4 regions of the Paenibacillus aurantiacus genome follow, and region 2 is predicted to be linked to each of the others. Evidence: riboswitches for the same ligand, from Rfam matches in the RefSeq annotation. Region 2 holds a riboswitch; each other region holds the start of a gene.
The links. A riboswitch is a leader RNA that binds a small molecule or an ion and turns the genes downstream of it on or off. The one in region 2 is predicted to bind cyclic di-AMP.
Positions count from the first base shown of each region.

Region 1: another riboswitch for cyclic di-AMP. It lies ahead of kimA (potassium transporter KimA); the one in region 2 lies ahead of ACFFSY_RS00275 (resuscitation-promoting factor).
Region 3: another riboswitch for cyclic di-AMP. It lies ahead of ACFFSY_RS32605 (C40 family peptidase); the one in region 2 lies ahead of ACFFSY_RS00275 (resuscitation-promoting factor).
Region 4: another riboswitch for cyclic di-AMP. It lies ahead of ACFFSY_RS07075 (KamA family radical SAM protein); the one in region 2 lies ahead of ACFFSY_RS00275 (resuscitation-promoting factor).

Region 1 is NZ_JBHMDO010000022.1:292,593-300,230, forward strand. It holds gene ACFFSY_RS12900 (LTA synthase family protein) at 1-1,308, shown strand, start outside; gene kimA (potassium transporter KimA) at 1,928-3,754, opposite strand; cyclic di-AMP (ydaO/yuaA leader) riboswitch at 3,920-4,095, opposite strand; gene ACFFSY_RS12910 (SDR family oxidoreductase) at 4,380-5,183, shown strand; gene ACFFSY_RS12915 (response regulator) at 5,297-7,638, opposite strand, start outside.
Region 2 is NZ_JBHMDO010000001.1:57,094-64,731, reverse strand. It holds gene ACFFSY_RS00300 (tRNA1(Val) (adenine(37)-N6)-methyltransferase) at 1-690, shown strand, start outside; gene rsmI (16S rRNA (cytidine(1402)-2'-O)-methyltransferase) at 687-1,574, shown strand; gene ACFFSY_RS00290 (AbrB/MazE/SpoVT family DNA-binding domain-containing protein) at 1,697-1,948, opposite strand; gene ACFFSY_RS00285 (HD domain-containing protein) at 2,313-3,620, shown strand; gene ACFFSY_RS00280 (TatD family hydrolase) at 3,639-4,412, shown strand; cyclic di-AMP (ydaO/yuaA leader) riboswitch at 4,588-4,795, shown strand; gene ACFFSY_RS00275 (resuscitation-promoting factor) at 5,036-6,154, shown strand; gene rnmV (ribonuclease M5) at 6,274-6,840, shown strand; gene rsmA (16S rRNA (adenine(1518)-N(6)/adenine(1519)-N(6))-dimethyltransferase RsmA) at 6,837-7,638, shown strand, end outside.
Region 3 is NZ_JBHMDO010000053.1:37,500-45,137, reverse strand. It holds gene ACFFSY_RS32615 (DEAD/DEAH box helicase) at 1-2,319, opposite strand, end outside; gene ACFFSY_RS32610 (hypothetical protein) at 2,434-2,862, shown strand; gene ACFFSY_RS32605 (C40 family peptidase) at 3,127-3,627, opposite strand; cyclic di-AMP (ydaO/yuaA leader) riboswitch at 3,632-3,786, opposite strand; gene ACFFSY_RS32600 (hypothetical protein) at 4,058-4,882, opposite strand; gene ACFFSY_RS32595 (M1 family metallopeptidase) at 4,919-6,988, opposite strand; gene ACFFSY_RS32590 (YwhD family protein) at 7,170-7,638, shown strand, end outside.
Region 4 is NZ_JBHMDO010000015.1:44,727-52,364, reverse strand. It holds gene ACFFSY_RS07095 (GDYXXLXY domain-containing protein) at 1-1,769, shown strand, start outside; gene ACFFSY_RS07090 (hypothetical protein) at 1,940-2,206, shown strand; gene ACFFSY_RS07085 (GH25 family lysozyme) at 2,281-3,216, opposite strand; gene ACFFSY_RS07080 (phosphatase PAP2 family protein) at 3,407-4,024, shown strand; cyclic di-AMP (ydaO/yuaA leader) riboswitch at 4,256-4,477, shown strand; gene ACFFSY_RS07075 (KamA family radical SAM protein) at 4,676-5,860, shown strand; gene ACFFSY_RS07070 (MDR family MFS transporter) at 6,232-7,638, opposite strand, start outside.

The DNA.
Region 1 (7,638 bases), on a different contig from region 2:
ATGGGCATTCTCAACTACGAGGCGTTCACGGTAGCTGATCAGCAGGACGAGACGATCGTCGCGGCGGATCAGATTACGCAGGATGCGATCGACGCGATGAAAGGCATCCAGGAGCCGGCGTCGCCGAATTTGACGGGAGCGGCCGCAGGGCGCAACGTCATTATCGTGCAGATGGAGGCGTTCCAGAACTTCTTGATCGACTTGAAGATCGAAGGTCAGGAAGTGACGCCGAATTTGAACAAGCTGGCGCGGGACAACTTCTACTTCCCGCATTTCTTCCAGCAGGTTGGGCAGGGCAATACGTCCGATGCGGAATTTGTCGTGAACACGTCGTTCTACATCCCGCCGCACGGCGCGGCGACGATGCAGTATGCGGACAAGGCGCTGCCGAGCATGCCGAAGCTGTTGGAGGCCAGCGGCTACGAATCGTACAACTTCCACACGAACGACGTAGCGTTCTGGAACCGGGAGAATTTGTACAAGGCGCTCGGCTTTACGCACTACTATGACAAAACATTCTTCACCGAAGAAGATAAGGTGTTCTTCGGCGCATCCGACGAGGTGCTCTACCGCAAGACGGCGGAGGAGTTGAAGAAGAAGCAGGACGCGGGCACGAAGTTCTACGCCCACGTCATCTCGATGACGGCGCATCATCCCTTCTCCATTCCGGAGGAGAAGGATAAAATCAAGCTGCCGGAGCGTTATCAGGGCACGTTCGTCGGCGATTACATTCGCGCGCAGAGCTATGCCGACTACGCGCTGGGCAAGTTCATCGAGGAGCTGAAGGCGAGTGGCGTGTGGGAGAACAGCATCCTGCTCGTCTACGGCGACCACCTGGGCCTGCCGAAGTATTCGCTCGACAGCGACGATAAGGCGCTGATGGAAGAGATCTACGGCCGGGCGTATACGTATACCGACATGATCAACATCCCATTCATTATCGCCGGCGACAACGTAACTTATCCTTCTCGGCAGCAGCAGATCGGAGGCCAGTCGGACGTCATGCCGACGGTGATGAATTTGCTCGGCATTTCGATCGAAGATCATGTTCACTTCGGGCAGGATTTGCTCAATCAGAAGACGTACAACTTGCTTCCGCAGCGCTATTATTTGCCGTCGGGCTCGTTCCTGAGCGGGCAATCGCTCTATATCCCGGGCGTCGCGTTCAAGGATGGCCTAGAATATCCGCTGACAGGAGATGGGGCGAAGCCGGTCGAGACCGTCACGCAGCAAGATTACGACAACGCGCTCAAACTGCTGCAGTATTCGGACAGTTACGTTCAGCAGCTGCCGGACCGTCAAGAGTAGGGGGCCGACGTTGGTTTGAGCCCGTCAATACAACAAATACAACAAGAAAGCAGGGTGCCATTGCGGCCCCTGCTTTCTTGTTGTGTAGGCAATTATGCAGCTGATCATTTTGGGTTTGAAACGTAAAGCGGACGAAAGCTTTGTCCGACAGGACAATCGCGGGCTTACCCCGAAAGGACACTTCGAAGACGGCCGCGTAACGAAAGACGGTATATCGGGTTGTCCTAAGCGTTTTCCGGCGGAAAGCGTGCTTCGGAAGCATACGCTGAGCCGGGGCCCTATGGTTCCCCTCGGCGGAGAGTAATGCTGTCATGTTAAGGAAAAACGTCCGGTGAAGCCACATAGGCCTAAAGTTGACAGGCTTATGTCTTAGGACTGACTTCAGGCCCACAGAAGCTTTGTCCGCAAGGACAAAAGCGTGCCATGCTCAAAAGCAAACCGCCGACCACCAAACGACCGCGCTTTCGCGAAAAGGGGAGTCCAGAGGGCGAAGTCCTATGGTTCCCCTCGGCGGAGGGGGAAGGGGGAGGGAGCAACAAAAGTGGGGCCCAAGGGGCGGATTCCCTTCTTAACCTGATAGCATTACGGCGGAGGGGGAAGTGAAGGGGGGAGGTCCCCCCTACTTCTTCAAATGGTACGGCACCGTTGTCACAATCACGTCGCGCCGGTACAGCAGATGGGCGCGGATGAGCAGACTGGACTGGTTATGCAAAATATTGTGCCAGCCTTTCTTCGGAATGAACTGCGGGATGATGACGGTCACCTGCACATTCATCTCGCCCGCTTTGCGCTGTACCGTATCGACGAATTTCGTCAGCGGCTGGATAATGCTGCGGTACGGGGAGTGCAGCGTAACAAGCCTAACGTCCGGCTGCCACTGTTTCCATTTCTCCTCGAAGGCTGCCTCGTCCTCCCGCTCGAACGGCACGTAGACCGCGATGATCTGCTCCGGTTTCAGCGATTTGGCGTAGCGCAGCGAATTCTCCACGACATGGGTAATGCCCGCCACCGGCAAAATAATCACGTTACCCTCGACCGTAATGGGTGGCTCGCACGTCGATAGCCGTAGTTGATCACCAACGGCATCGTAATGTTTGCGAATGTTGCGGAACAGCATAATAATGAGCGGCAAGAACACTAATACGGGCCATACTTGCCAGAATTTCGTGAGGAAGAACATCAGCGTCACGACGAGGCAGATCAGCGCGCCGATCCCGTTAATCGTCAGTTTGAGTCTCCAGCCCTCCGGCTTCTGCCGTATCCACTTGAGCATCATGCCGGTCTGCGACAGCGTGAACGGAATGAAGACGCCGACCGCATACAGCGGAATCAGGTGCTCGGTCTGGCCGTTGAACACAATAATAAGCAGGATCGACGACAAGGCCAGCATGAGAATGCCGTTCGAATAGCCGAGGCGGTCGCCTCGCACGGTGAACATCCGCGGAATGAACTTATCCTTGGCGAGACTGACCGCGAGCAGCGGGAACGCGGAATAGCCGGTATTGGCGGCCAGAATCAGAATGAGCGCCGTCGTGCCTTGGACGAAGAAGTACATGGCATTGCGGCCGAACGTCTGCTCCGCGATCTCCGAGACGACGGTTACCTGGGGGTGCGGCGTAATGCCGTAATACCAGGCCAGGAAGACGATGCCCGAGAATAACAGCGCCAGGAGCAAGCCCATCGCGGCGAGCGTCTTCGCGGCGTTGTTGGGGGCGGGCGCTTTGAAGTTCGGGATCGCGTTGGAGATCGCCTCCACGCCCGTTAGCGCGGAACTGCCCGAGGCGAAAGCCTTCAGCAGCAGGAAGAGACTGATACCCGCGACAGGCGTGCCGATGGATGCGTGAAGCTCCGGCGGCACATGGCCGCTGGCGATATCGTAGAGGCCGACGCCGATCATGATGAACAGCGCGAGTACGAACAGATAGACCGGGTACGCCAGTACCGAAGCGGATTCGGTCACCCCGCGCAAGTTCAGAATCGTGATGAAGATGACGAACACGATCGCGATCGGCACGGTATAATCGTGCAGCGACGGGAACGCGGACGTAATCGCGTCCGTGCCGGCCGATACGCTGACCGCGACCGTCAGAATGTAGTCGACCAGCAGCGAGCCGCCGGCTATGAGTCCGGGCCAGATGCCGAGATTCTCCTTGGAGACGACGTAGGCGCCGCCGCCGTGCGGATAGGCATGGATAATTTGCCGGTACGACAGAATGAGCGCCGTTAGCAGCACCAGCACGCCGATCGCGATCGGGATCGAGTACCAGAACGCGATGGCCCCGGCCGCCATCAGCACGATCAAAATTTGCTCCGGTCCGTAAGCGACCGAGGAGAGCGCGTCGGAGGATAGAATCGCCAGCGCCTTCGTCTTGTTCAATTTCTGTTCGCCGAGCTCTGTCGACTTCAAGGGCCGCCCGATTAATAATCGCTTAATTGCGGTAAACACGCGCTTTCACCACCCGAAAGAATCATTGTATTGTCTTTACCCGTGCCCACGCGCGTCCCAAAACCTCTTTTTAAAGGTTAGGTTCTTCACCTTGGACGCGTTTTATGAAACGCCAAATAACGCAGAGGTAAGACCCCTGCGTTCACGGTGCGAACGATGAGTGTTAGACCCCCTCTAATGACGCTTACGAGGTTAGCTGTCGGATTCGGGCGGTTAGAGTCGCCCTACGGCCGCCGCGCTTCTTGCGCGAGAATGGCCGATTCACCCCGGTGAGCGCCGTGTGGCGGCGTTCACGATTGGTTCCCCCGTTCTCCTGTTCGGAGATTCAGCGATGCTGGTTGCTAGTACGGAAGCTATCATACTCCCGGGAAGCGCTGCATGTAAACGGACGCGGAATCGTGCGTTGGGGCTTGGATGGCGATATTTGGCTGGGGGCAGCGCTTACATGAGCCGTTATCGCAGCGAAGATCCGTTTATCGCGGTTATTGTCGCGTTTTCGACGATATCAGGCGGCAAGACCTATAACGCGCGCTTGTCCGTTCGCATAGACTTTCATGTTTTTGGGAAATACCAAACGGGTATTAAGTGGAAGCACAGTCAAGTTAGCGAGGAAGGGGCATGTGGCATGGCACAAGCAAACGGGCAAGGCAGGGTTCAAGGGAAAATCGCGCTCGTAACCGGTGCGGGATCGGGGATCGGACGCGCTGCGGCGTTGCGGCTGGCTGAACAAGGCGCCAAGGTGGCGCTGCTCGACCGGGAAGAGGAACGCGTCGCAGCCGTGCTGGCGCGCATCGAGAAAGCAGGCGGCGAGGCGATCGCGATCGGCGCGGATATTTCGAGCAACGACGACATGGAGGCCGCATACCGGAAGGTAGCGGACAAGTGGGGGCGGCTGGATATCGTCTTCGCTAACGCGGGCATCAACGGCGTGCTTGCGCCGATCGAGACGATGACGCCAGAGGAATTCGGCACGACGATCGACATTAATCTCAAGGGGACGTTCTTTACGGTGAAGCACGCCATTCCGGCGTTGAAGGCACAAGGAGGCAGTATCATCGTCACCAGCTCGATCAACGGCAACCGCGTCTTCTCGAACATCGGTTTCAGCGCATATAGTACGTCGAAAGCCGGACAAGTCGCGTTCACGAAGATGGCTGCGCTTGAATTGGCCAAGTTCGGCATACGCGTCAACGTGATTTGCCCGGGCGCGATCACGACGCATATCGACCAGAACACGGACCGCAAGCCGGAGCTTGCCGAGGTGACGATTCCGATGGAATTCCCGGAAGGCGACCAGCCGCTTGAGGACGGGCCTGGCAAGCCGGCGCAGGTGGCGAATTTGGTGCTCTTCCTGGCCTCGGACGAATCCAACCACATCACGGGAACGGAAGTGTACGTCGACGGCGCGGAATCGCTGCTGCGAGGGTAAGCAGCATAAGCGAGGCCTTGCATGCTAGCTGCGGTGTACATGGAGTTCCGAACGAAAACGAAGGGCTGTTCCGTTCGTCGTCTTGGAGACGCGTGCGGAACAGCCCTTCTTGTCTAGGAGGTGGAAAGCAGACGGTAACGCTGCAGCAGCCGCTTGACGGCTTCGAACTGCAGCGGTTTGGCCAGGAAGTCGGCCATCCCGGCTTCCAAGCAGCGCTGGCGGTCAGCGGGGAGGACGTTGGCCGTCATGGCGACGACGACGGGCGAATGCGGCGGTCCGCTCGCGGCGAGAACCTGGCGGGTCGCCTCCAAGCCGTCCATGACCGGCATGCGCATATCCATCAGAATGAGCGCATACCGGTTCTCGGCTGATTTGGCCACGGCCTCGCCGCCGTCCGCGGCCACATCGGCGCAGATGCCGAGCTTCTCCAGCATGCCGATCGTCAGCCTCTGATTGATCTCATTGTCGTCGGCAACTAGCACCCGAGGCGCCCCGCCGCCGATCGCCGGTTCGCGCTCATCCGGCAAGACCTCGAGGCTGCAGGATAACTCCCGGTTGCCGGACTCGAACAACGAGGCGAAGCTGATCTCCGGAATGCGCGAAGGCAATCGGCCGTCCAAGCCCGTACGCTCGGCTCTGGCTGACAGCCTGCCTGCGTTCTCAGCTGCGGCGCCTGCTGAATCGGAGCCGGCGAAGCTGGCGTCTTGATCGGCCGCGCCTGGATTGGGCATCGGGATATCGACGGCACCCATTAGGGACGCCGCTGCAGGATTCTCCAACGCCTTTACGACCGATTCGGATTCCGACAACGCGTCATGGAACCAGCCGGGCTGAGTCATCCAGGGCGTCAGATCGGTACCGTTATCCTGACGGCTGCGTTCGTCCTCACTGTATGGCTTGACGGTCACCGTGAAGCGGAAGGTGGCGCCGGCGGCTTCGTTCGTCTCGACGTGAATCGTCCCGCGCATCAGCTCCACGAGGTTTTTGCAGATCGCAAGGCCAAGGCCGGTTCCCCCGTATCGCCGGGTAAGCGACGTATCGACTTGCGAGAACGGCTGGAAGAGCAGCGGCAGCTTCTCTTCCGGAATGCCGACGCCCGTATCATGGACGGCGAAATGCACTTCGATCGCGTTCTCGTCCATGCGGCCGAGCCGCGCCTCGACGCGAACGGAACCCTGCGGCGTGAATTTGACCGCGTTGCCGACCAGGTTGATGAGCACCTGACGAAGCTTCAGCCCGTCGCCGATGACGATCTTGGGCAGACCCGGGTCCAGCTCGTACGCCAGATGAAGGCCGAGCTGCTTCGTCTTGGCCGTGAACAGCTCGAACGTCTCCGAGACGATGAGGTCCAGCTGGAACGGCATCTCCTCGACTTCGAGCTTGCCGGATTCGATCTTCGCGTAGTCGAGAATGTCGTTGATGACTGACAGCAGCGCGTCGCCGCTCTTGTGGATGATCTGGGCGTAATCCTGCTGCTCCGACGACAATCCGGTCTCCAGCAGCAGCTCGGTCATGCCGAGCACGCCGTTCATCGGCGTGCGAATCTCATGGCTGACCATCGCCAAGAAGTCGGTCTTCGCGCGGGCTGCGATCTCGGCCGCATCCTTGGCCTTCATCAGGTCGAGCTCGAACTGCTTACGCTCGGTCATATCGCTGACCGTACAGGCGTAGATTCGCTCGTCGTCCACTGTCGCGACGCCGACTTGGATCTCCGCCGGGAAGCGGCTGCCGTCTTTGCGAAGGGGCGCGAGCTCCACCCGTTTGCCTGTCGGCAGGCTAAGCGCCGCATCCGCGTCGGATTCCTTGAAGCTGCCCCCCTCGAAGCAGGGAATGAGCTGCTCGATCGGAGCGCCGATCACCTCGCTCTCCTGATAGCCGAACATGGCCGTCAGGGCAGGATTCACGGCCAGAATGCGCCCTTCGCCGTCGAAGGTCACCATCGTATCGCTGCTTGTCTCTTGCACGACGCGCGCCAGCGCTTGCGTCTTGTTCAGCTGGTAGGCGGTGCGCATCAGCTCGCGGTTCATCTTCTCCAGCTCCCGCGTCTTCTGATGGAGCAGCTCGGTCTGCAGCTGCAGCGTCTTCGTGCCGATGTACATCCGTACGAAACCTTCGATCTTCGTCCGCAGGATCTGGGGAACGAAAGGCTTAAGCATATAGTCGATCGCGCCGACCTCGTAGCCGGTGAAGAAGTGCTCCGATTCCTTGCTGGTGGCGGAGATGAAAATAATCGGCGTCTCGCGCGTCTTCTCTCTCATCTTAATCAAGCGCGCTGTCTCGAAGCCGTCCATCTCCGGCATCTGCACGTCCAGCAATATAACGGCGAACTCTTCCCGCAGTAAGTTGCGCAGCGCTTCCTCGCCCGAGAGGCACTTGACCAAGTTGTAATTCAAATCGCCGAGAACGGCCTCCAGCGCGAGCAGATTGTCAGGGTGGTCATCCACGAGCAGGATGT
Region 2 (7,638 bases):
GTATTCAGCTTCTCAATGGACGCCGTCCTTCTGGCCAGGTTCGCCGGTATTCCGACGAAAGGCAAAATCCTCGATCTATGCACGGGCAACGGGGTCATCCCGCTATTACTAAGCACGCGCACGAAAGCGAGCATCGATGCAGTCGAGATTCAGCCCCGACTTGCCGATATGGCACGTCGCAGCGTGAATTGGAATGGACTGCAGGAGCAAATTCATATATACGAGGGCGATCTGCGCACCCATTTCGATCGCAGTCAGTATGGCAGCTATGATGCCATTACGATTAACCCCCCTTATTTGCCGCCAGAGAACGGGGATCAGAATGAGAACGAACATTATGCGTTCGCACGTCATGAGCTCAACGGGTCGCTTGATGAAATGGTCCATGCCTGCGCGAGGTTGGTCCGCACCGGAGGCAAAGTCTCGATGGTGCACCGGCCTTCAAGACTGGTGGAAATTACGGAGACGATGCGCCGGTATCGGCTGGAGCCCAAACGGATTCGGTTCGTGCATCCGCATGAGGCAGCGGAGGCGAATATCGTGTTAATCGAGGCGGCGCGCGATGGCAAGCCCGAGGTTCGATTGCTGCCACCGCTTATTGTATATAATGAAGAAAGACAATATAAGGACGAGCTGATGCGCATCTACTATGGGGACGCGCGCCCCGGTCAGGAGAAGAAGGAATCATGATCATACAGCGTAGTTTCAGCGGCCCCCAAGAGAACGGAGCGGGGACACTCTATCTGGTCGGAACGCCGATCGGGAATTTGGAGGATATGACATTCCGGGCGATCCGCACGTTGAAGGAAGTCGATCTCATCGCGGCGGAGGATACCCGGCAAACGCGTAAGTTATTGACGCATTTCGAAATCTCGACAAGGCTGGTCAGTTATCATGAGCACAATAAAGAAGCGAGCGGCCCCGAGCTGATCCGAATACTGGAGAGCGGGCAGTCGATTGCGCTCGTTAGCGACGCCGGCCTTCCGGCAATCTCCGATCCGGGAGCTGATCTAGCGGCAGAGGCGGCTTTGCGCGGTATTAAAGTGGTGCCGATACCGGGCGCGAACGCGGCGTTGTCGGCACTGATCGTCTCCGGGCTGCCGACAGAGCGGTTCTTGTTCGTCGGCTTCCCGCCGCGCGAACGCAAGCCGCTGCGTGATTGGCTGGAGAAGCTGCGGAAGCAAGAGGGCGCCATCATCTGTTATGAATCGCCTTATCGGGTCGCCAAGACGCTGACGGCTATGCTTGAGGTATGGGGGGACCGCCGGATGGCGATGGTGCGGGAGCTGACGAAGCGGCACGAAGAAGTCGCGCGAGGCACGATTGCCGAGTGTGCGGCCTGGCTGGAGGAGCACTCGCCTATCGGTGAATACTGTCTCGTAATCGCAGGCGTGACCCCGGGGGAACGCGCAGGGGACGGCGAGGATGATCAGTGGTGGCTGCCGCTTTCGTTAGCCGAGCATGTGGATCGTTATGAAGCGGAATGCGGCGATCGGAAAGAAGCGATGAAAAAAGCGGCGGCGGATCGAGGATTGTCAAAACGCGATGTCTATAATGAATTGATGCGCAAATAGCCGAATAAAAAAAAGGGCCTTCCTAGTCGGTTCAGACCAGGAAGGCAGTAAGGAGTTATAAAAAGGTTAGAATTAACAAGTTGGTATAAAACTATTATAACCGATAAAATCCGATTTGTCTCTTATTTTGTAACGGGAGCCGGCATTTCGGACAAACAAGAGTGGCAAATGATTTTGCCCTTGAAGTAAGTCACGTTCTCCGCATTGCCGCAGAAGATGCAAGCAGGCTCGTATTTTTTAAGCATGATACGCTCGCCGTCTACATAAATTTCAAGCGCGTCTTTCTCTCCGATGCCGAGTGTGCGGCGGAGCTCAATTGGGATAACTACACGCCCGAGCTCATCAACTTTCCGTACGATTCCAGTCGATTTCATCATGATGGTCCGTGCTCCTCTCAATAGTACATATATTCGTCATTATTCGACAAAATTCTATCATTTCTTTTCTCTATAGTACCAACGTTTCCCATAATAGTCAACCTCGAAAACCCTGTTAAATTTGGGTAATTATCGATGGATCGGCAGTAGATCGGGGTTTTGTACTATATATATCGTACAATATTATGTCGGGTTTTGGAAACTAGCCCACGACACTTTTCGACAAATATATTCTGATTGTGTCGAATTATTGTCGAATGAAGGAATGATAGCTGAATACTGTCAGTCGATTCCTCGCATTTGAAAGTCATGAAAGGTATTATTAGGTAAGACGGAGAACGAAGATAGGAGGGTGAGGCTTATGGATAACCGGTTACAGCCATTAGCGGAGGAGAAGGTCTTTAAAGATCCTGTACATAAATACATCTACGTGCAGGACCGCACGATCTGGAACTTGATCAATACGAAAGAGTTCCAACGGCTTCGGCGCATTCGTCAGCTGGGCACCTCGTATTTGACGTTCCATGGTGCGGAACATAGCCGTTTCTCCCATTCGCTGGGCGTGTACGAAATTACGCGCAAAATCATATCGCAATTCGAACGCGGCGGGTACGAGGACTGGCCGAGGGAAGAGAAACTGGTGACCTTATGTGCGGCACTGCTGCACGATGTCGGACACGGGCCATTCTCCCATTCCATCGAGGAAGTGTTCGATACCCATCACGAGGATTGGACATGTCGCATATTATTAGAAGATACCGAAATCAACCGCGTCCTGCGAGAGGTCGATCCCTCCTTCCCAGAGCAGGTTGCGGCGGTCATACGCAAAACTTACGAGAAGCCGATCGTCATCAGTCTCGTATCCAGCCAGATGGATGCCGACCGGATGGACTACTTGCTGCGGGACGCTTATTTCACAGGTGTTAACTACGGTACATTCGATCTGGAACGCATCTTGCGCGTGCTTCGGCCTCATAAGGGACGCATCGTCGTCAAAGAGAGCGGGATGCACGCCGTCGAGGATTATTTGATGTCCAGGTATCAGATGTATTGGCAAATTTATTTCCATCCGGTCACCCGCAGTTCGGAAATTATACTGCGACAAATCTTGCGTCGAGCCAAAGAGCTCCATATGAATGGTTATGCATTCGGGTGGATGATTGAACCGATTCGCAGGCTCATTAGCGGCACGATCGACGTGGAGAGCTACCTGGCGCTTGATGAGGCTACGATGCAGACGGCCTTTACGATCTGGCAGTCGGAGCAGGACGCGCTGCTAGCCGACTTATGCCGCCGATTCATGGACCGCAAGCTGTATAAGTATGTAACGATGGATGATGCGGACGAGTCGCTGTGGGCTTCCATACGGGAGCAGTTTACCGCCATCGGGTTGAACCCGGATTACCATTTGGAAGTCGATTTTCCGTTTGATTTGGCGTATGCTGTCTACCGATCGGGGACGCGAGACGCGAAGAAAAACGACAAACCGCCGATTCTTGTACTGGATCGCGACGGCGATGTTTCGGAAATTTCGAAGAAATCCGATATTATCCGCTCGATTACCGGCACCCACAGAGGGAAATACCATTTGTATTACCCATACGAGCCGCTGCTTGAATCGGCGGGCAAGCTGAGTCCCGATCTTCGCAAGCTGTTTGAACTGGAGTAGAGAGGAGTTTCACCCTTCATGTTAATCGACACGCACACCCATCTGGATTCCCATAAATTCGACGACGACCGCGCGGAAGTCATCGAACGGGCACGAGCCGCCGGCGTCGAAATCTTGGTCAATATCGGATTTAACCGAGAGACGATCCCGACGACCATGGCGCTCGCCGAACAGTACGAATTCATCTACGCGGCGGTAGGGTGGCACCCGACCGACAGCCTCGATTATGGACCCTCCGACCTCGATTGGATCGCCTCGCTGTGCGATCATCCGAAAGTGGTCGCGATCGGCGAAATCGGGCTCGATTACTACTGGGATACCTCTCCGAAGGATGTGCAGAAGCGGGTCTTCCGGGAGCAGATCGAGCTCGCTAAGACCAAGCGCAAGCCGATTGTTATCCATAATCGGGATGCACACGAGGATGTTGTTAGGATTTTGAAAGAAAGCGATGCTAAGGAAGTCGGTGGCATCATGCACTGCTTCTCCGGCAGCTGGGAGACGGCCAAGCAGTGCTTGGATATGAACTTCTATATTTCGTTCGGCGGACCGGTTACGTTCAAGAATGCGCGGGTGCCCAAAGAGGTGCTCGCGAAGGTTCCGCTTGACCGTCTTCTGATCGAAACCGATGCTCCATATCTGGCACCGCACCCTCATCGAGGAAAGCGAAATGAGTCTGCTTTCGTCCATCTTGTAGCAGAAACCGCTGCGGAAATTACAGGGAAAACTATGGAAGAAATCGCGGAAATCACAAGCGAAAACGCCAGGAAATGTTTTTCCATCGGACGAAAATAGCCCAAAACGAGAGGAATTTGAATGATTCGGGTGAAAAAACTTGTTTTGGTTGGATAAATTGCGGTTTTTTCGAGAGTTTTTCCTTTAAATTCGGTAAAATCGTCCTTTATCTCATCTTTACAATCTGGAGCAAAAGACGGTATCATTCATCTCAGGGCTTTCAAGATGTATTCCTTTTCCAATAACGCTTAGTCTCCAAAATGGAGAGCGGGGGAACCAAATGAGGACTTGCGCCGCGGGTAGTACGCGGGGTGCGCAGGTCGCGTTGAATTCTTCTAGGGGTGAATTTCTGCTGCGCGCTTGAACAGCGCTGCGAGCCGAATAGGGCGACTCTCTCGCCCGAATCCGACAGCTAACCTCGCAAGCGTCATAAGAGAGATCAACTCGTGCATCCATTCCATGCTACCCGTGTCCCACAGGAAGCCACGAAACAGATCTTCTGTCGTCGGCTTCTTTTTATTTTGAATATTGCGAATTGTGGCGACATAGTGTGATTCATGGAGGAGGTTTGAGGGAGTAATTGGAAGAAGCGGGCTTTGTGCACGCTAAATCTAATAGTCGACGCGTCTAAATCTATTTCATGCGTAACAGGGCGGCGGGGCTATGTAAGGAGGACCGAAGAAGTGGGCATAATCCAAGTTAAGGACACCCATGGGAAACGATCATCCAGCATGTCTTTCGCATTGCGATGGAAGCATGAGAACGTGCGTTTAATTGTCCTAAGCGCTATGATCTCAATCGCTATGACTTTCATGTTTCTGGTGTTGTTGTACGGAACGGCTGACAAGCGCGTCTCCGTAGTGTTGAATGGACAAGAAAACATTGTGGAAACCAAACAATGGGTCCTGCAACGCCTACTGGATGAACAAGCCATTACGGTGGGGCCGTATGATAAGGTGTCGCTGCCTTTGAATGCGGGCGTAAAAGATGGTGATCGGGTGGTCATCGAACAAGCGGTTCCCCTGACCGTGAAGGCTGACGGCAATGTAAGAACGGTGTACACGACAGAAAGAACGGTACAGGCAGCGATCGATCAAGCTCACATATCGATTCGCAGTGAAGACAAAGTGCTGCCGTCGAAAGACGCGGCCATCGAGCCGAACATGACCGTGACGGTCGTCCGGATCGATAAGCATCTGGTTCAAAGCGAGTATGAAGTGCCATTCACTACTGTTACCAAGGCCGATCCGACACTGCTTGAAGGCAAGAAGAAAACCATTCAAACAGGTAAGTCCGGCGTTGTCGTGAAGAAATACGAGAAGGTGTTCGCGGACGGCAAGCTTGTCTCGCATACTTTCGTCTCAAAGTCGACCCAAAGCGATACGGTGAACCAAGTCGTGGCGGTCGGCACGAAGAAACCGGTGGCGCAAGCGGTCACGCTGACCAAGGGCGGGGTGTCGTTCAAAGCGAAGAAGACGCTGAAGAATGTGACGCTCACCGCATATTCGGCAGATCTGGCGTCGACGGGTAAAACCAAATCCCATCCAGGGTATGGGATTACGAGATCCGGCTCCCGCGTCACGGAGGGCCGTACGATCGCGGTTGACCCGAAGGTCATTCCGATCGGCTGGTGGGTGTACATCGAAGGCATCGGATTCCGCCGCGCGGAAGATACCGGCAGTGCCATCAAAGGCAATAAGATCGACGTGTATTACGACAGCGAAGCCTATGCGGAGAAGTTCGGCCGCAAGAAGGGCTACACCGTGTACGTGCTGGGTCCCAAAAAGCCCGAGGCGATCTAGCGCGCCGCAGGTGGTCGTAGTTACAATTTATCGTCAAACCGAAGCAATTATGCCATGATAAGAAGAGGCCTCGCCTCTTCTTTTTGTACGTTTGTCCGGAAGGGATGTAAGGGTAGTCCATGATCAAAGAAATCATCGTCGTCGAAGGCAAGGACGACACCGTCGCGATCAAACGAGCGGTCGAGGCCGAGACCATCGAGACCGGAGGATCTGCCATCGGGGAAGCGGTGTTGAAGCGGGTGGCGCTTGCCCATGAACGCCGGGGCGTCATCATATTCACCGATCCGGACCATGCGGGTGAGCGCATCCGCAAAATCGTCGCGCAGCGCGTACCCGGCTGCAAGCATGCCTTCCTGCCGCAAGAGGAGGCGCTGTATAAGGGCGACATCGGCGTGGAGAACGCGAAGCCGGAGGCCATTCGCCGCGCGCTTGCGAGCATCCGAACGGAAGCGATCAAAGGACAAGCAGGCGACCCGCAAATTACGTGGGACGATCTGATGCGGGCGGGCCTACTCGTGCATCCGGCCGCGGCGGACCGCAGGCTGCGCATGGGAAATTTGCTCGGCATCGGCTACGCGAACGGTAAGCAGTTTTTCAAGCGCTGCACGATGTTCCGCATCACGCGGGAGGAATTCGACCAGGCGATGGCGCAGATGGATCAAGAAACCGGAGGAAGCGGCCAATGACAATCAACATCGAGGTAGCGACACCGAAGCGGACGAAGGATATTATCCAGAAGTACGGCTTCTCGTTCAAGAAGAGTCTAGGACAGAACTTCCTGATCGATCAAAATATTTTGCGCAAGATCGTCTCCGCCGCCGGCCTCGACAAGACCAAGGGGGCGCTGGAGATTGGCCCCGGCATCGGCGCGCTTACCCAGCATCTCGCCAGCGAAGCGGCTCGTGTGACAGCCATTGAGATTGACGATCGCTTAATCCCGATCCTGGGCGATATTTTCGCGGATACGGATAACGTGCATATCGAGCATGGCGACGTGTTGAAGCTGAACTTGAGCGAGCTCATGGCACGGCAGTTCGAAGGGCTGAGCGGCGTCAGCGTCGTGGCCAATTTGCCGTATTACGTGACCACGCCGATTCTCATGAAGCTGCTCGAGGAGAAGCTGCCGCTCGAGAACATCGTCGTTATGATCCAGAAGGAAGTGGCTGAGCGGATGGCGGCCAAGCCGGGCGGTAAGGAGTATGGGAGCCTCAGCGTCGCCGTACAGTATTACTGCGAAGCAGAGCTTGTCTGCATCGTGCCGCATACGGTCTTCATCCCGCAGCCGAACGTCGACTCCGCGGTGATTAAGTTAGCCGTGCGCAAGCAACCGCCGGTACAGGTAGAGGACGAGGGACATTTCTTCCGCACCGTTCAGGCCTGCTTCGCGCAGCGCCGCAAGACGCTAGCCAACAACCTGACCGCCTACGTGGGCAAAGCCAACCGGGAGCAGCTCGGCCCGATTCTCGCCTCTATCGGCATCGATC
Region 3 (7,638 bases), on a different contig from region 2:
GATATGCCACAGCTTGTTCAGCCAGGAGTTGTCGCCTTCGGCAAGCACTAGCTCGATTCCGTTATCCTTCGCGTTGCCATACAGCTTGTACGGCAGCAGACGGCCGAACTGCTGCTCGATGGCGAGCAGCCATGTTCGGTTCAGCTTGCGCCCGAACAGCGTATGGATGACGACCCGCGTCTGATTGGTTAAGTCCCTGTAATGCTCGATGAGAATGAGTTTGTCGGTCGGCAGCCCCAGCGCCTTGTGCTGCGCCCGCGCCAGATCGATGAGCTGTTCGGCGGCCGTGCGGTCCAATCCGTATTCCACGTCGAGCCAGCGGACGGTATCGGCTTCAAGCGTTGGTGCCAGCTCGTCGCCCGCATGTCCATCCCGCAGTCGCAGCCGCTCGGCCAGCTCGCCGAGGAAGCGACCCAGCCGCACGCCGAGCCGCACGCCGCGGCCGCCGGGTTCGTTGCGCCAAAACGGGATTTCGCTGAACCGGTTCGGCGCTTCTTGCACGTAGACCCGGTCGTGATCGATGCGGCTGATCATCCATGAAGAGGTTCCGAGCTGGAAGACATCGCCGGCGCGGCTTTCGTGGATGTACTCCTCGTCCAATTCCCCAAGGTGGACGCGGCTATCGGCATGATGAACCGGGTATGCCGAAGACTGCGGGATCGTGCCGACGCCGGTGACGGCGGCGACTGGCGTAAGCGCGCGGCGCGTGACGACGTCCCGCTCGCGATCCCAATCGATCAGCGGCCGCGCGAACGGGTAGAAGCCGGCCAGCACCTTCAGGACCGACTCGAGCTGGGCGCGCGTATACTCGCGGTAACACTCGCTGCCGCATAGCAGCGCATGCAGCGCGTCCACTTCGATATCCTCGGCCGCCGCGACCGATACGATATGCTGGGAGAGCACGTCGATCGGCTGCCGTGGCAGCCGGATGGCTTCGATCTCGCGCCGGACGACGCTGCGGCAGAGTACTGCAGCTTCCGGCAGCTGGCTGCGGCTCCGTGCGAGAATAACGCCGCGGCTGACGTCGCCCACAGCGTGCCCGGCGCGGCCGATGCGCTGAATGCCGGAAGCGGCATCCATGGGCGGATCCACCTGAAGGACGAGGTCGATGTGGCCGACGTCGATCCCAAGCTCCAGCGAGGAGGTGGCGACGAGGCAGCGCAGCTGGCCGCTCTTCAGCAGATCTTCGACTTCAAGACGTCGCTCGCGTGCCAGCGATCCATGGTGAGCGCGGGCGAAATCCTCGCCGGTCTGCTCGTTCAGACGCAGCACGAGCCGCTCGCACAGCCGGCGGCTATTCACGAAGAGCAGCACGGACGAGGCGCCTTCCATCAGCTGCAGGAGCCGCTCGACGATCGGCGTCCACACCGCCGCTTCGCGCGATTGCGCGGGGCGGCTGAAGTCCGGCATCGTCACGCGCACATGCATCGTCTTGGCCATCATGCTCTCGATAATCGCCACGGGCCGCGGGTGGTAGCCCAGCACATGCCGCAGCGGCTGCGCTTCTTCCGCGTCCTCATCCAGATCAGCAGTGCGCTTGTCCAAGACGCGCGAATGTTTATCCCTGTCATCCCCGTCACCCCCGGCATCTCCAGCATCGCGTTCGGCGGCGGCGTCCCGAGGCGCCCATCCGCCGAGAAAACGCGCCATGCGGGACATCGGCTTCTGGGTTGCCGAGACGCCAATCCGCTGAACGCGACCTTCGCATAGGGCAGTCAGCCGCTCCAGCGCGAGCGTCAGATGGGCGCCGCGTTTATCGCCGGCGATGCCGTGTATCTCGTCCACGATGACAGCGTTCACTGTCCGCAGCATCGCGCGCCCTTTGGCGGAAGTAAGCAGCAGGTATAACGATTCCGGCGTGGTGACGAGCACCTCGGGCGGCTTGCGCGCCATGCGGGCCCGCTCTGCGGAAGGCGTATCGCCTGTACGGACGGCCGTCGCGACTCCTGGCCAGCCGTCGTCATCGCCTTTACCCGCGACTCGGACTTTCGCGTCCTGCTCGATCTCGGAGATAAACCCGACCAGATGGTGCTGAATATCGTTGTTGAGCGCTTTCAGCGGCGTAATATACAAGGTTCGTACGCCGGCCGTCCAGTCTCTGCCTGCAGCGTGCTTCTCCCGGACGATCCGGTCCAGGCAGGGCAGCAGCGCCGCGAGCGTCTTGCCAGAGCCCGTAGGCGCGGCGATCAGCGTATGTCGGCCGCTTCGGATGGAGGCCCATGCCTGCAGCTGGACGTCGGTCGGCTCGCCGAACGCGCGGCCGAACCAGCCGGCCAGGACGGGATGAAACGCCTGCAGCGCTTCGGAGGATGAAGACATCGAAAGTCAGCTCCTTTTCGAGAAGAAGTGTTGCTTCTCATTATACCTGTTTTTGGTTCAGAAACTGAGCGGCGTCTCATACGTTTAGAAGTAACACCAATCGGGAGGGTATGTATGCAGAGATGGCGGGAGACGTTGGAGGAGAGATGGAACGAGTGGAGACAGGTCGAGGATGCGCTGAGCCGCACGCTCGAAGGCAGGCGGGTGCTGCGCGTCGCGGGATCGCGTACGCCAAGGCTGCTGCCGCCGGCATCCAAGACGATTAGATCGGGCCAATTGACGGGCATATCGGGCAGTTACGAGGCCGGACTGGCCTGCTTTTGCCTAGGCGAGTTGAAGGCGGAGGAACGGCATGCGTTCCTGGAGGCGTGGCACGCGCGTCTTGGAGAAGGGGCCATGGTCGTCATTGCCGATCGAAGAAGCGAAGGATGCTCGTCGGCCTTTGAACTGCATCAGTTGTTCGCGGATGTCGGCACGGCGCTGGATGTGCAAGTCGGACGGACGTTCTGGTGGGTGCGTTACGAAATTAACACGCGGCGTTGAGAACGGATTGGCACGATCGGTATCCCCGCACATTACGGCTACGTCTTTGATTGCCCTCTATAATTATTAGAATAATCAAACAATTTAATCCGAATTAGCCTCGAAATGCGCTGCAGCTTGTTTCACGGGCCCGCATTCGAGGTGAAGGATGACTTATACCGGCAAGTATGGCGGAACAGCAAACCGCCGTGCTTGTTCGGGGGAACAAACACGGCGGCTCGTTGTTTGGGATCGAACGCGGGGGCGATCGATCCCGGTCGCGAATTAATCGACGTCAGTCGTGTCGACCACTTCGTCCGACGGCTCGTCGGCATATTTCTCAAAGGTTTCAGGACTCATAACGCGGCGGGCCGTGACATAGCGCTTCTGATAGTAGGAATCACTAAGTCCGCTGATAGTTACGCCCTTGCTGGAAGACGAGTGAGCGAACTTACCGTCTCCAACATAAATGCCGACATGCGAAATGCCTTTGCCGCTCGTATTGAAAAATACGAGGTCGCCTGGGATCAAGTCGGCTTTCGCCACTTTCTTGCCCAGTTTGGCTTGCGAGGAGGACGCGTGCGGAATCGAGACGTTCAATTTCTTGAATACGTACATCGTGAATCCGGAGCAGTCGAACCCCTTAGTCGTGGTGCCGCCATAGTTGTATGGCGTGCCGATCAGATCGGCGATGACGCCGTCCATTTTGGAATCCGCGAATGCGCTTCCAGCTTGGAACGCAAGCATCATGGCCAAGCCAATCAGCAGAGCAGCAAACTTCTTCAAGAATAGAAACCCCTTCCGGTGCCTACGAGGTTAGCTGTGGGGTTCGGTTGAAGGTACCCTATGATCGCCTCGGGCGTATGCTAGTTTGCATTCGCCGGGATCAATTCACCCAAAGATGGTTCCCCCGTTTCTCTTGCGAGAATTCGGCATTTTTTTCATTCCGCGTTATAATTCGATCATTTTCACATATTCCCTTCTAAGTTCACAATTTGTTCACAGATTAGAATTCTAAGAGTGCAACTTTTTTGCTATTATATCGTATCTATTTTTCTCTTTCTATCGGTTCAACACCCATTCTATCGACAGTCCCCATCCTCTGCCCCGCTTTCCGGTCATGAACCGTCCCGATCCGCTGTTTTTCCTTGCGCAAGCTTCTTTTTCCAACAGCAAAGGACAGTACCTGATCGGCACTGCCCTCCACCTTCAATTCTCATCCTTCTTTGGCTTCATTCGACTGCCAGGCCGCGAATTGCGCCGCCACGGTCCATACCTTCATGATCGTGCGCACGAAATGGAAGCCTTGGTGCAGGACCAGCGCGAGCAATCCTGCCCATAGCATGGATACCGACGCCGCCGTGAGGCTGAGCAGCAGCCCGATCGCCCACATAAGGAGGGAGACGCCCGCGAAAGGCAGCAGCTTCTTCAGCCCTTCGCTGAGACCGCCGAACGCGCCCTTGCCCGTGACTGCCCCGAACTGCATGGCCAGGAACAGCAAGTGCAGGAGGACGGCCCCCGCGAACCATCCGCCGGCCAGCGGCAGCGCGCTTGCGCTCAGCTCCGCCAACGTATCGCTGCCAATCAGCGCCTCGTACAACCGCGGAACTACCCAGATGCCCGGGGCGATCGTCAGTGCCACTTCCAGGAAGTACAGCAGCGTAACCGGTCTCCAAGCCGCACGGATACCGGCCAGGAAGCGGGTGCCGCCTTCGCTTTCCGATGCGTGCAGGGAGTAGAACAGGCCGGCGTTCACCAGTGGCGTGATGAGCATGCGCCCGGCCAGCAGCGACGCGAACAGCCACAAATAAGGATGGATGAGATCGGTCTTCATCAATTGGAACTGCGCTTCCGTCAAGAATAGTCTCACTGCGTCCTCGCCGCCTTCGATGCCTGGATACCGCTGCAGCAGCGGCGTCACGATCGAATCGATGGTCCGGTAGAGGAAGAAGCCCCAGAGCAGTTCGTACAAGAACAGGACGATTACGATGAAGAAGTGCTGTCCCGTCAGCCACCAGCCTTGCTTTAAATGCCGCCTCATGCCGCGATCCTCCTCTCTTGCCTGTCCTGGCGGCCATTACCAGGCCAGCGACGCGAACAGGCTCTCGATCAGCTTGGTCAAGCCGATCCCCCAGCGGGTGCGCGTCTTCTCCGGCACTTCCGCCTTCAAGTAATTGTTGATGTGCCGGTTATCCAGCACGTTACCGTAATCCGGGTCGACCGTTGCGTAAAGCAGCGGGGCCGGGTGCAAGACTTTATAGACCATTTGATTCTCCTTGCCTTCCCAAACCTTCGGCATGGTCGTGCCGTCGGCGAACTGGAGCACGACCGGCACGGGCCCGTTCGCCCCGCCTCGCCGCTTGACCAGCACGGTCGATTCGTACTGCTTGTTCCCCTTCTCGGCGACGGGACGAACGGTGATCGATTCGACCGCATAATCCGCCATGTCGCTGCCGTAGACGAAATGGCTGAAGTAGTCGTCCCATTCCGTCTTGGTGACCTGCTCGACGATGCGCTGGAAGTCGGCCGTGGACGGATGCTTGAATTTATACTTCTGGAAGTAGGTCCGCAAAATTTTGCGCATCGTCGGTGCGCCGACCTGCTTCTCAATGCCCACCAGCACGAGCTTGGCACGCATGTACACATTCTCGGCATAACTATCCGAACTGTGATAGGACCACGAAAGCTGCTTAAGCGGGGCGGGATTGGTCATGTAGCTGGCTTCCAGCGTCAAATTGGGCTCGAGGCCGTATGCGCTCTCCATGACTTTGTCCTCCGCATAAGAGGTGAAGCCTTCATCCAACCAGGCTTCCTCGAACTCGTTGGTCGCGACCATGCCGTACCAATACTGATGGCCGACTTCATGCACGACCGTTCGCTCCAGGCTGTCGATTGACGGGTCTGGCGAATCGGCCTCGAAGCTCGTGACGAGCGTCGGATATTCCATGCCGCCCGCGCCGCCTGCGCCTTCCGGCGGCACGACGATGGACAAGGTCGAATATGGATACGTGCCGTACCACTGGGCGAACTTGCCGAGCGCGGATTTGGCGGCGTGCATGTAGCGCTCTTTGAGCTCGGCGTGCCGGGGATCCAGATAGAGCTTGATGCGGACGCCTGGAATACCGGTTGTCGAGTAGGCTTCTTCGCTATAGATAAAATCGGGTGAAGCGGTCCACGCGAAGTCGTGCACGTCGTCGGCGTAGAATTGGAACGTCCGCCGCCCGCCGTCCGCATTCGTCGGCTTCGTCTGAAAGCCGGTCGCGGCGACCGTATAGTCCGCCGGCACGTTGATCCGCACGTTATAAATGCCGAAGTTGCTGTAGAATTCCGAGTTGCCGTGGTACTGATGCGCGTTCCAGCCATCTGCGCTTCGCCCCCGCGTTCCGGCCGTCTCGTAGGCGGCAAGCTTCGGGAACCATTGGCCAGCCATGACGAAATCGCCGTAATAGCCCATCCGCGCGAATACCTGCGGCAGCTTGACCGTGAAGCCGAGTTTCAGCGTTACGCTCTCGCCGGGCGCAATGGTATCGGGCAGTCGCAGCTTGGCCAGCGTCTTGTCGCTGGCATTGCCGTCATCGGGCTGCACGTAATGCAGCCTTGGGAGGAGACTGTCGCCGCTCTCCGTTTGAAGCGAGTCAATCGTCATGCTGCCTACGCCCGCCGACGTCGCCTTGTCGCTTCGCAGTTTGCCGCCCGATTCCCGCATGAAGCTGGTGTCCGGCGCTTCGAACGCGTTCGGATAGAGGTGGAAGTACATTTCCGATACAGCAGACTTGCCGGGGTTTGTCCACGTGAGCGTTTGCTCGCCCGTGAGCATTTTGCTTTGTTCGTCGAGTCTGACGTCGATGTGGTATTCCACGACGCGTTTGCTGAGCGCGACCGGCTTCGGCTTGAGCACCGATTCCGGAACGGGCACGTTCGTCTGGGGGAGCGTCGTCTTGGGTGCGGGGACCGCGGGAGCGGCGGGCGTCGGCGCGGTTTGGACCGACCCGGGCTTGGCCGTCGGCGAAACGTCCATATGGGACGGCGCGAAGGCGTACGTATATTGCGATACCCAGGCATCCCCGAACCCTTCCCGCGCCGACACGCCGAGAAGGGCGGCGGCGACGGCGAAGAGCAGCAAGCGTTTGGCAAGACGTGGCGTCATTGAACGATTCCCTCCCGTTGACAAGCATCTAAGGCATGTATATGTTTGCTTTTCCAGGATTATTAGCTAAAATGGAATTAATGTGTGGACATGCGCGGCAAACCCGCGCCAGTATTGGATCTAAGCATGGTAGAGCCGTGCCTTGGAGCACGGTTTTCAAAGGGAAGGGAGCCTGGAATAGATGTCCGAACAAGAGCAAGGCCAGCAGCAGCCGGCGGCAGGGGAAGAGGCGCCGAAGAAGGAGAAGAAGCAGCTTGCGCTGAACGTTGTCAGCAACAAGGCGCACAAGGGGTTCGGTGCGGGTACGATCGATCTGAGCCAAGTCTCCTGCGTCATGATCGATAACGGCGAGGCTTATATAGATGTAGGCGCCATGCACGCCAAGAGCAAGATCGAGCGCGGCATCAAGTTTACGCCGAATAAGGAAGATACGCCGAACGGACGCCTGTGCTACATTGTATGGGTCGCGGTCGACCGTAACGAGAGCGGCTCGTATTATGCCGGCGCGACGGCTTGTCCGATGCTGATCGATTCGGAGGCGAAGCGCGGGTGGAAGATTCTCGCCGACCACGTGAACCGGCTCGATTACGCCATCAAGCGGCGCTACGTGCTGGATGAGCTGACGGCCGACGAGAAGGCCGCGCTGAAGG
Region 4 (7,638 bases), on a different contig from region 2:
GCGAGGAGAAACTGCTGCGTACGTTATCTTTTCTTATGACGGGATTCCAGCTGGTATATTTGTCGAACTCCTTGAGCTTCGATGTGGCAGGGCTGCTCATGAATGCGGGATTTGCCGTTTGGGTTGCCGTCGTTGCCCGTTACGCGCTGGGCAGACGTAGAGATGGCAAGCAGCTGCTGGCCATGACGGGCCTGCATGCAGCTTGTTTCCTCATTCTGAAATATATCGAACTGGTCGTTCATTACCCGAACGTGCTGTTCTTCGCGCTGGGCGTTGTCTTCGTCATCGGGCTGCTCGCGGCGAGCGCGTCCTTCATTCGGTTCTTGAACCGGTTGGATGGGGAAGGAACGGACGCTATAGAAGAAGCAGAGCAGCCGGATCGCGAGCTGGTGCAGGTTGCCGATCCGTCCCAGGCGTCGGGTCGCGAGCAGACGCGTACGCGCCGCAGAACGGTGGCGGCGCTAGATATTCAGCGCGTGCTGTGGGCCGTCGTCAGCGGCGTAGGCGTCGTGATCGGCGCCTCCTGCATCGTCGGGCTGACCGTGCTGTGGGCCGGGGATGCCACGCCTGAAGCGCTGGCCGTCGTCAGCTTCCTGCTGCTGGTGATCGCGGCATTCGCGATGAAGGGCATACCGGCGCCAATCCGCTTCACGGTGAAGCTGATCGCGATCCTGCTCGGTCTCGTGACGGCCGCTTGGGCCGGCAAGCCGGTCTATGCGCTGCTCTATGTCGCGCTGTCGCTCATCGCTTGGGCGCTTACGAGCGGAATCGCGAAGCCGCTGCTCTTCTATGCGCTGGCGAACGTGTACGCCTTCTGGCTGCTGGATGCGGCTCTGCCCGAATGGCTGCAAGACGGATGGCACGAACTGGCCGCCTTGTTCGCGGTCAATGCACTCGCTTGGGCTTCGGCTGGGCCGCTCGTTCGGAACGCGGAGCGTAAGCGGTCTCTGCGCTATTCCGCTTACTTGGCGCTTCTCGCGTTAGGCTTGCTGCTCACGTGGGAGGAAGCCGGTCATATGGCGCGTTTCATCGCTGCCAGCTTGATTTATTTCGGCGCGTTGACGGCACTGCTGCTGGCGCAGTCGCACGGAGCGCCCCGCTTTTACTACCGCTGGGGCGCGGCCGCCTGGGCCGTCTTCCTGGCCGTCAAGTATTACGATACTGCTTGGAAGCTATTGCATAAATCATTCAGCCTCGCGCTGGCCGGCGCATTAGCCATCGCGCTGACGGCGTTCTACGATCGTCGGTTCGGCGGCGGGGCAATGGCGACAGTCACGCCGGTACCGCGCTTGCGCGCCAAAGTCTTCGTCTCGATTCTGCTCCTCCAAGGCGCATTGCTGGGCGGCATGATCGCGGTCAACGAGACAGCGCTGGCGAGCGGCGTGACGGTCAAGCTGGAGCTGGCCCCGCTGGACCCGCGCTCGCTGCTGCAGGGCGATTACGTGCAGCTGAATTACGGGATATCGACGCCGCCGCAGAAGGAGGTCCCCACCTTGGAGGAGCTCGGGTACGGCGCCAAGATCAAGGTCGTGCTCGCGCCGGACGCTGGGGGCGTCTATCGGTTCAGCCGGCTGTACCTGGAGGGAGATGCGCTCCAAGACGGCGAGGTCGCGCTTAATGGCAAGTGGGAGGGGTTCCGGATCGAATATGGCATCGAACACTATTTCATACCGGAAGGAACGGGAGCGGACGTGGAGCGCACGGCCAAATTCGCGAATGTCGTTGTCAGCCGGTCGGGCAACGGCATGATCGTCGGCTTACTCCCCTAATAAGCGGATTGGAAATACTACATAAGAGGCGGCGTTCGTGAGGGCTCCGCTTTTTTTGTATGCCGGCAACGTTTAAATCCCGGCAGGAAGGGGGACAATAAATTGACAACAAGAGGTGTAACACGCTATGCTATTTTACATAAAAATCTTGAAAATAGGCGGTCTGAACAATGGCATTCAACCCGAAAATCACGGACATGCAAGTGTCGGATATCAATGACAAAACGAAACTGTACCAGTACGTTGTGACCCTTCATGACAAGTCGAAATATCGGTTGTTCCTTAGCAAAAACCCGGAGTGGAATCTGCAAGCGGCCAACCGTCTGCTGAATATCCCGTGCCCGATGTGCCGCAAGGATTACTATTGCAAGTGCATGGATAAGCACCTCGACAAGCTCGAGGCCGAATTCCTGTCCCAAATTGAGAAACAAGCGTAAGCTTTCGTCCCAATGAGAAGCCGCGCCCGCCGAGCAGCATGCTGCCAGGCGGGCGCGGCTTTTTGTTCGGCTCGCTATCCGCGGTAATAGATATAGACCTTCTTCGTCTCGCCGTCCCAATAGGCGTTTCCGCCGAGCAAGTTCGCCGCCGTGCGCACGGGGACGTATGTCGTCGAATCGATCACGGAGAAGTTGTCGACGGCGGTCGCGCCGAATTGCGGCTGCTTCTCGACGTTATCCCAACTGACCGGATTGCCTGTCGCCGCTCCGATCTGGCGAAGCGGGGCGAATACGTGGCCCTCGATGGTGCGTCCGTATCCGGCGAGTTTGTCGTTGATGACGATTTTGATCGTATCTGGCTTCGTCGTATCGACGTCTTCTACTTCAGTGTGCGTACCGGTGTATTGATCGAAAAAAGCGCGTTCCATGACGTTCAAGTCGACATTGCCGCTTATGCCGTCCGTCTGTCCGCTCTGCGAATATTGAAAGACGGCCCAACGTCCCCAGGTGCCATTGTCCATCGGCTTGTTCACGCCGTAGTGGGCGACCCAGAGCGGATATTCGGCCAGCTCCTTGCCGAGATAGGATCTCGCGAAGCTCGCGCCGGAGTAGATCATGACGGGATGTCCGGTCTGCTTGCGCACGTCCTCCAGCCAAGCGTCGACCCAGTCGGTGAGCGCCGCCGCGCCGATGGAGGACGCCGCGCCCTCTACGTCGAGCACGTGGGGGAAATCGGCGTCGTAGCCGCTGATCGTGCCGACGAAGTGCGCCGCTTCGGCGCCTGGGGTGTTGCGCTCCGGATGCGCGTAGTGATAAAACCCGATCTTCACGTCCGCCGCCTTGGCGCCTGTGACGTTGCGTTCGAAACGAGGGTCGGTCGAGCTGTTGCCCTCCGAGGCTTTGATGAAGGCGAATAACTTGCCAGCCGCTTTGACCCGGCTCCAATTTACGTCGCCCTGATACCTGCTCACGTCAATGCCATTGACATTGCTGTCGCTTCTCGCCTGCATATCGCCATCCTCCCTTATTATGATCAGTCTATGCGGCTTGTCGCGCCTCCGACACGGCTAGGCTGCCCGGGTGGCGAGGATTTATGGACGGATTTCACTCCTGCATGCACTTGGCCTATAATAAGTATTTGTAAACGTGCCGGCTCGTACCGGACCTTATACATAAATTGGCCTGGGGGTTCTTATCATTATGCTGTGGTGGGTGTATTTGATTTTGGCGGCAGCGGGGTTTGAAGGCTTGGCGATGCTCGTATCGCGTGAGAAATTGATGCGTTTCGACTTGGCGGTCATCGATTTCATCCAAGGTATGGAATCGCCGGGACTGACGTCGTTCGCCAAGACGTTGACGACGATCGGCTCGAGCAAAGTCGTCATTCCGCTTGTGCTCGGGACGGCGGCAATGCTCTTCGTCGTGCTGAAGCATCGGAAAGAATTATATTTGCTGATCGGCGGCATGTTCGGCTCGACGCTGCTGAACGAAGGGCTCAAGCGGCTCTACGAGCGCGCCCGGCCGGACATTCATCGGATCATTGAGGAGACGGGCTACAGCTTCCCAAGCGGGCATTCGATGGCGGCCTTCACGTTCTACGGGCTGCTGACGTATTTGCTATGGCGCCATATGCCGTCGAAGCGGTGGCGCGGCGTACTCATCGCGTTCAGCGTTTGCATGATCGGCTGCATCGGCATTTCCCGCATCTACCTGGGCGTGCATTATCCGTCCGACGTGCTCGGCGGGTATTGGGTGAGCGCTTGCTGGCTGGCCATGTGCGTCAAGCTATTCCGCCGTCTGGCGCATGTGCGTAAGTAGCGGAGCGGTGACCTGCATATAGCCGTAGCACACCCGGCTTCCAGCGATGAAAGCGAGTGTGCCTGATTTAACTTATGGGAGCAGACGCTTGGATTATGACCGCTTAGATTAGGACGGTCTATTTTTATGGAGGTGCGGATTGGGAACCGGGCGGTGCGTCCGGGACGACGAGCGGTTATGGAGAGGTGGAAGTTTGATTATTCGTTTGACAATTCAGACAGATCGAGGTAAACTTATCGTACGCTTAATTCCCGTGACGCCAAGGAACGGGAAGCGGGGGAACCAATTTCGGCCCCGAACGCGCTTCGCTTGCTTCGCGCAGGAGAGGATGCGGCGGCCGGAACGCTTGCAGGTCTATGTGCCTGTTGGCAGGGGCGAGTCGTTACGCCGGTAACGTAGGGAACCATCTATCCCGAGTCCGTCAGCTAACCTCGTCAGCAGAAGATGGGTCCCGTGATCAGCACCAACTTCGCTCACATTCAGGAGACCCGAATTGACGGGTCTTTTTGTTGTTTCATGAAGACCCGGTTGTAGTCCGCAAGCTTGCCGCTCGTTACACGGGGGCTTATGGGCGCATGCGCTGGTCTTTTTTTCATGAAGAGGCCCTTATCCGTTATCGATTAACTAATACAGGAGAAGGAGGTTTCTGCCATGCCAAGCCAGGACCCAATGAATCCAGCCGTCATGCGGGCGTCGACTGCCCCTGCCGGTGGCCAGCCGCGGATAGACGATGTTCTGCTCCGCTTTCCGGAGGAAGCGGATTATTATTCGAACCTTATTGATTGGAACGATCCGGATGATCCGCTTCGTCTGCTGCACGAGCCGGCGAACCGGCTGGACGGACGCGCCGGGGCAATCCCGCCGCACGACGACATGCGGGATACCGTGCCGGGCTGCCAGCATGCGTATGGTTCGAGCGCGCTGCTGAACATCGCGCCGGAGTGGCTGACCGACTCAGCCAATCTCGAGCCGGGACTTGCGTACATCGCCAGTCATCCGGAGATCAACCACGTGCTGCTCAGCGGATTCGACAGCTTCGGTCTCTCTCTGCAGCAGCTGACGATTCTGCTTGGCCGGCTTCGCGCGATCAGCCACGTGCAGATTATTCGGTTGACAACGGAACTTCCGGTTCGTCAGCCGCGTCGAATATACGAGAACGAAGCGCTGCTGGAGCTGCTGCGCGCGTATTCGACGCCCGAGCGGCGGATCTACGTCACGGTGCATATTACGCATCCTCGCGAATTGACCGCGGAAGCCAAGACGAGCTTGGAGTCGCTGCAGCAAGCGGGTGTCATCGTCGTGAACCGGACGCTGTTGATGCGCGGCATCAACGACGATGCCGTTGTGATGGGCGAGCTGCTCGACAAGCTCGTCTGGGCCGGCGTGGCGCCGTATTATTTGACCATGGCGGATCCGAACGGCGTGCACGAGACGCATGCGCTGCCGCTGGTCCGCGCTTATGAATTGGTCGAGGAAGCGAAGGCGCTCACGAGCGGGCTCGGCAAACGGGTACGCTTGTCGATGAATCATGCGTCCGGCATCGTTGAAGTGCTGGCCGTGGAGGACGGCCGCGCGTATTTGAAGCTGTACCGGGCGGGCGATGCGCGGCAGGGGCGTTTTCTCGTGCGGGATTGCGGACCGGAGTTGACTTGGTTCGACGAGCTGCATGAAGCCGAAGCGGCGGACGCCGCCGCGGCCGAATCTGCTGCAGGCGCAGTCCTGGACGCGGGCGGGGATATCTGGACAGAGCCCGTGCCGGATTTGCGCATCGAGTGGAAACCAGGCGAACGCAGCGAGGAGATCGTCTCGATCAACATGATGCCGATCGGGGATTGACGCGCAAGTGATCGCATAATGGCAAGGAAGAGGAAGAGGACAACCGGCAGGCCGAAGCGGCAGCCGGTTGTTTGGCGTTCGGAGGTACGGATGTAGGATGGCGAGAGGCTGATCGCGCATCGGTGAGCGTGCCAGCAGGCGTACACATTCGGTGGATTGGAGCGCGATAGTAATCTGTAGCGCATTATCGGAGAGGAGACGTCCCTCCGAAAAACCAGTGTGGATTCATGCGCGATAGCGATCCACAGCTCATTAACGGAGGCGAATCCCGCCGAAGAGGTCGCGATAGCTCGGTATCGGGGGAGCCTAATGCATGCCAAATAGGCCCGGAACAGACTTGCTGCTTCCGGGCCTTGCTCTATCGTGAGGCGTTAGTGCGAAGCTGCATATTCGGCTTCTTCCGCCGCCGGATCCATGCGTTCCTTGCTCATGATCCACGCGCAGACGAAGGCGAGCGCGGCCGGGATGATGCCAATCGCGAACGTGAACGTGATCGAGGACGAAAGGCCATCCGTGATTTTGTCCAGCACATCGCCCGGAATGTTCTGGCGGACGGCCGGGTTCAACAGCGCATGCGGATCGCTGAAGTCGAGCCCTTCCGGCACGGTTTGGTTGCTGCCGGCGAAGGAGTCGGTCAGCTTACGCGTCAGTGCGTGGCTCTGCAGAATGCCGAAGATCGTAATCCCGAGCGTCATGCCGAGCGAACGCAGGAAGTTGAGCGTCGAGCTCGCGGCTCCCCGCTGTTTGGCGGAGAAGGAGTGGATGGCGGCGTTGCTCAGCACGGAGAACGACGCGCCGATGCCAAGACCGACCAATATCATATAGGCCGTCACGGTGACACGGGATGAATCCGGCGACAGCGTCGTCAGCAGGGCAAGGCCCACGACGAGAATAAGCAGCGTCGGGATCATGATCGAGCGATACGGCAGCTTGGTGAGCAGGAAGCCGCCGCCCGTGGCGGTGACGACGGACCCGAGCATCATCGGCAGGAGCACGAGGCCGGAATTCGTTGCGCTGCCGCCCAGCACGCCCTGGATGAAGATCGGGATGTATACCGAAGCGGTGATGAACGCTGCGCCGCTCAGCATCGCGATCAGGTTGCTCGAAGCGTACAGGCGGTTGCGGAACATGCTGAATGAGATGATCGGCTCTGCTGCGCGCGATTCGATGAATAGGAATAAGGCGCCGAAGACCGCGAAGCCTGCGAACAAGCCGAGGATTTGGCCGGAGCCCCATGCGTATTCTTTGCCGCCGAGTTCCAGCGCGAAGATGAGACAGACGATCGCACAGATGAGCGTGAACGCGCCGGACCAGTCGATCGGCTGCTTGCTGTGCTCGTGCGATTCCTTATAGAAGAACGCGATCATCGCGAAGGAGAGCAGGCCAAGCGGGAGGTTGATATAGAAGATCCATTCCCAGCCGATGTAATCGGTAATGTACGCGCCCAGCAGCGGGCCAAAAATACTCGACATGCCGAAGACGGCGCCGAACAAGCCGCCAAGCTTGCCGCGGTCTTGCGGAGGGACGGCGTCGAACATGATCGTGAACGTAATCGGGACGAGAGCGCCTCCGCCGATGCCTTGAATGACGCGATAGAGCGATAGCTCGACGATCGAGTCCGCGGTGCCGCACAGGATTGAGCCGAGCATGAAGACGATGATGCCGAAGACGAAGAAGCGTTTGCGCCCGTACATATCGGACAGCTTGCCGAAGATCGGCATGCCGGCCATCTCGGCGACCATGTAGGCCGAGGTCACCCAGACGAATTTGTCCAAGCC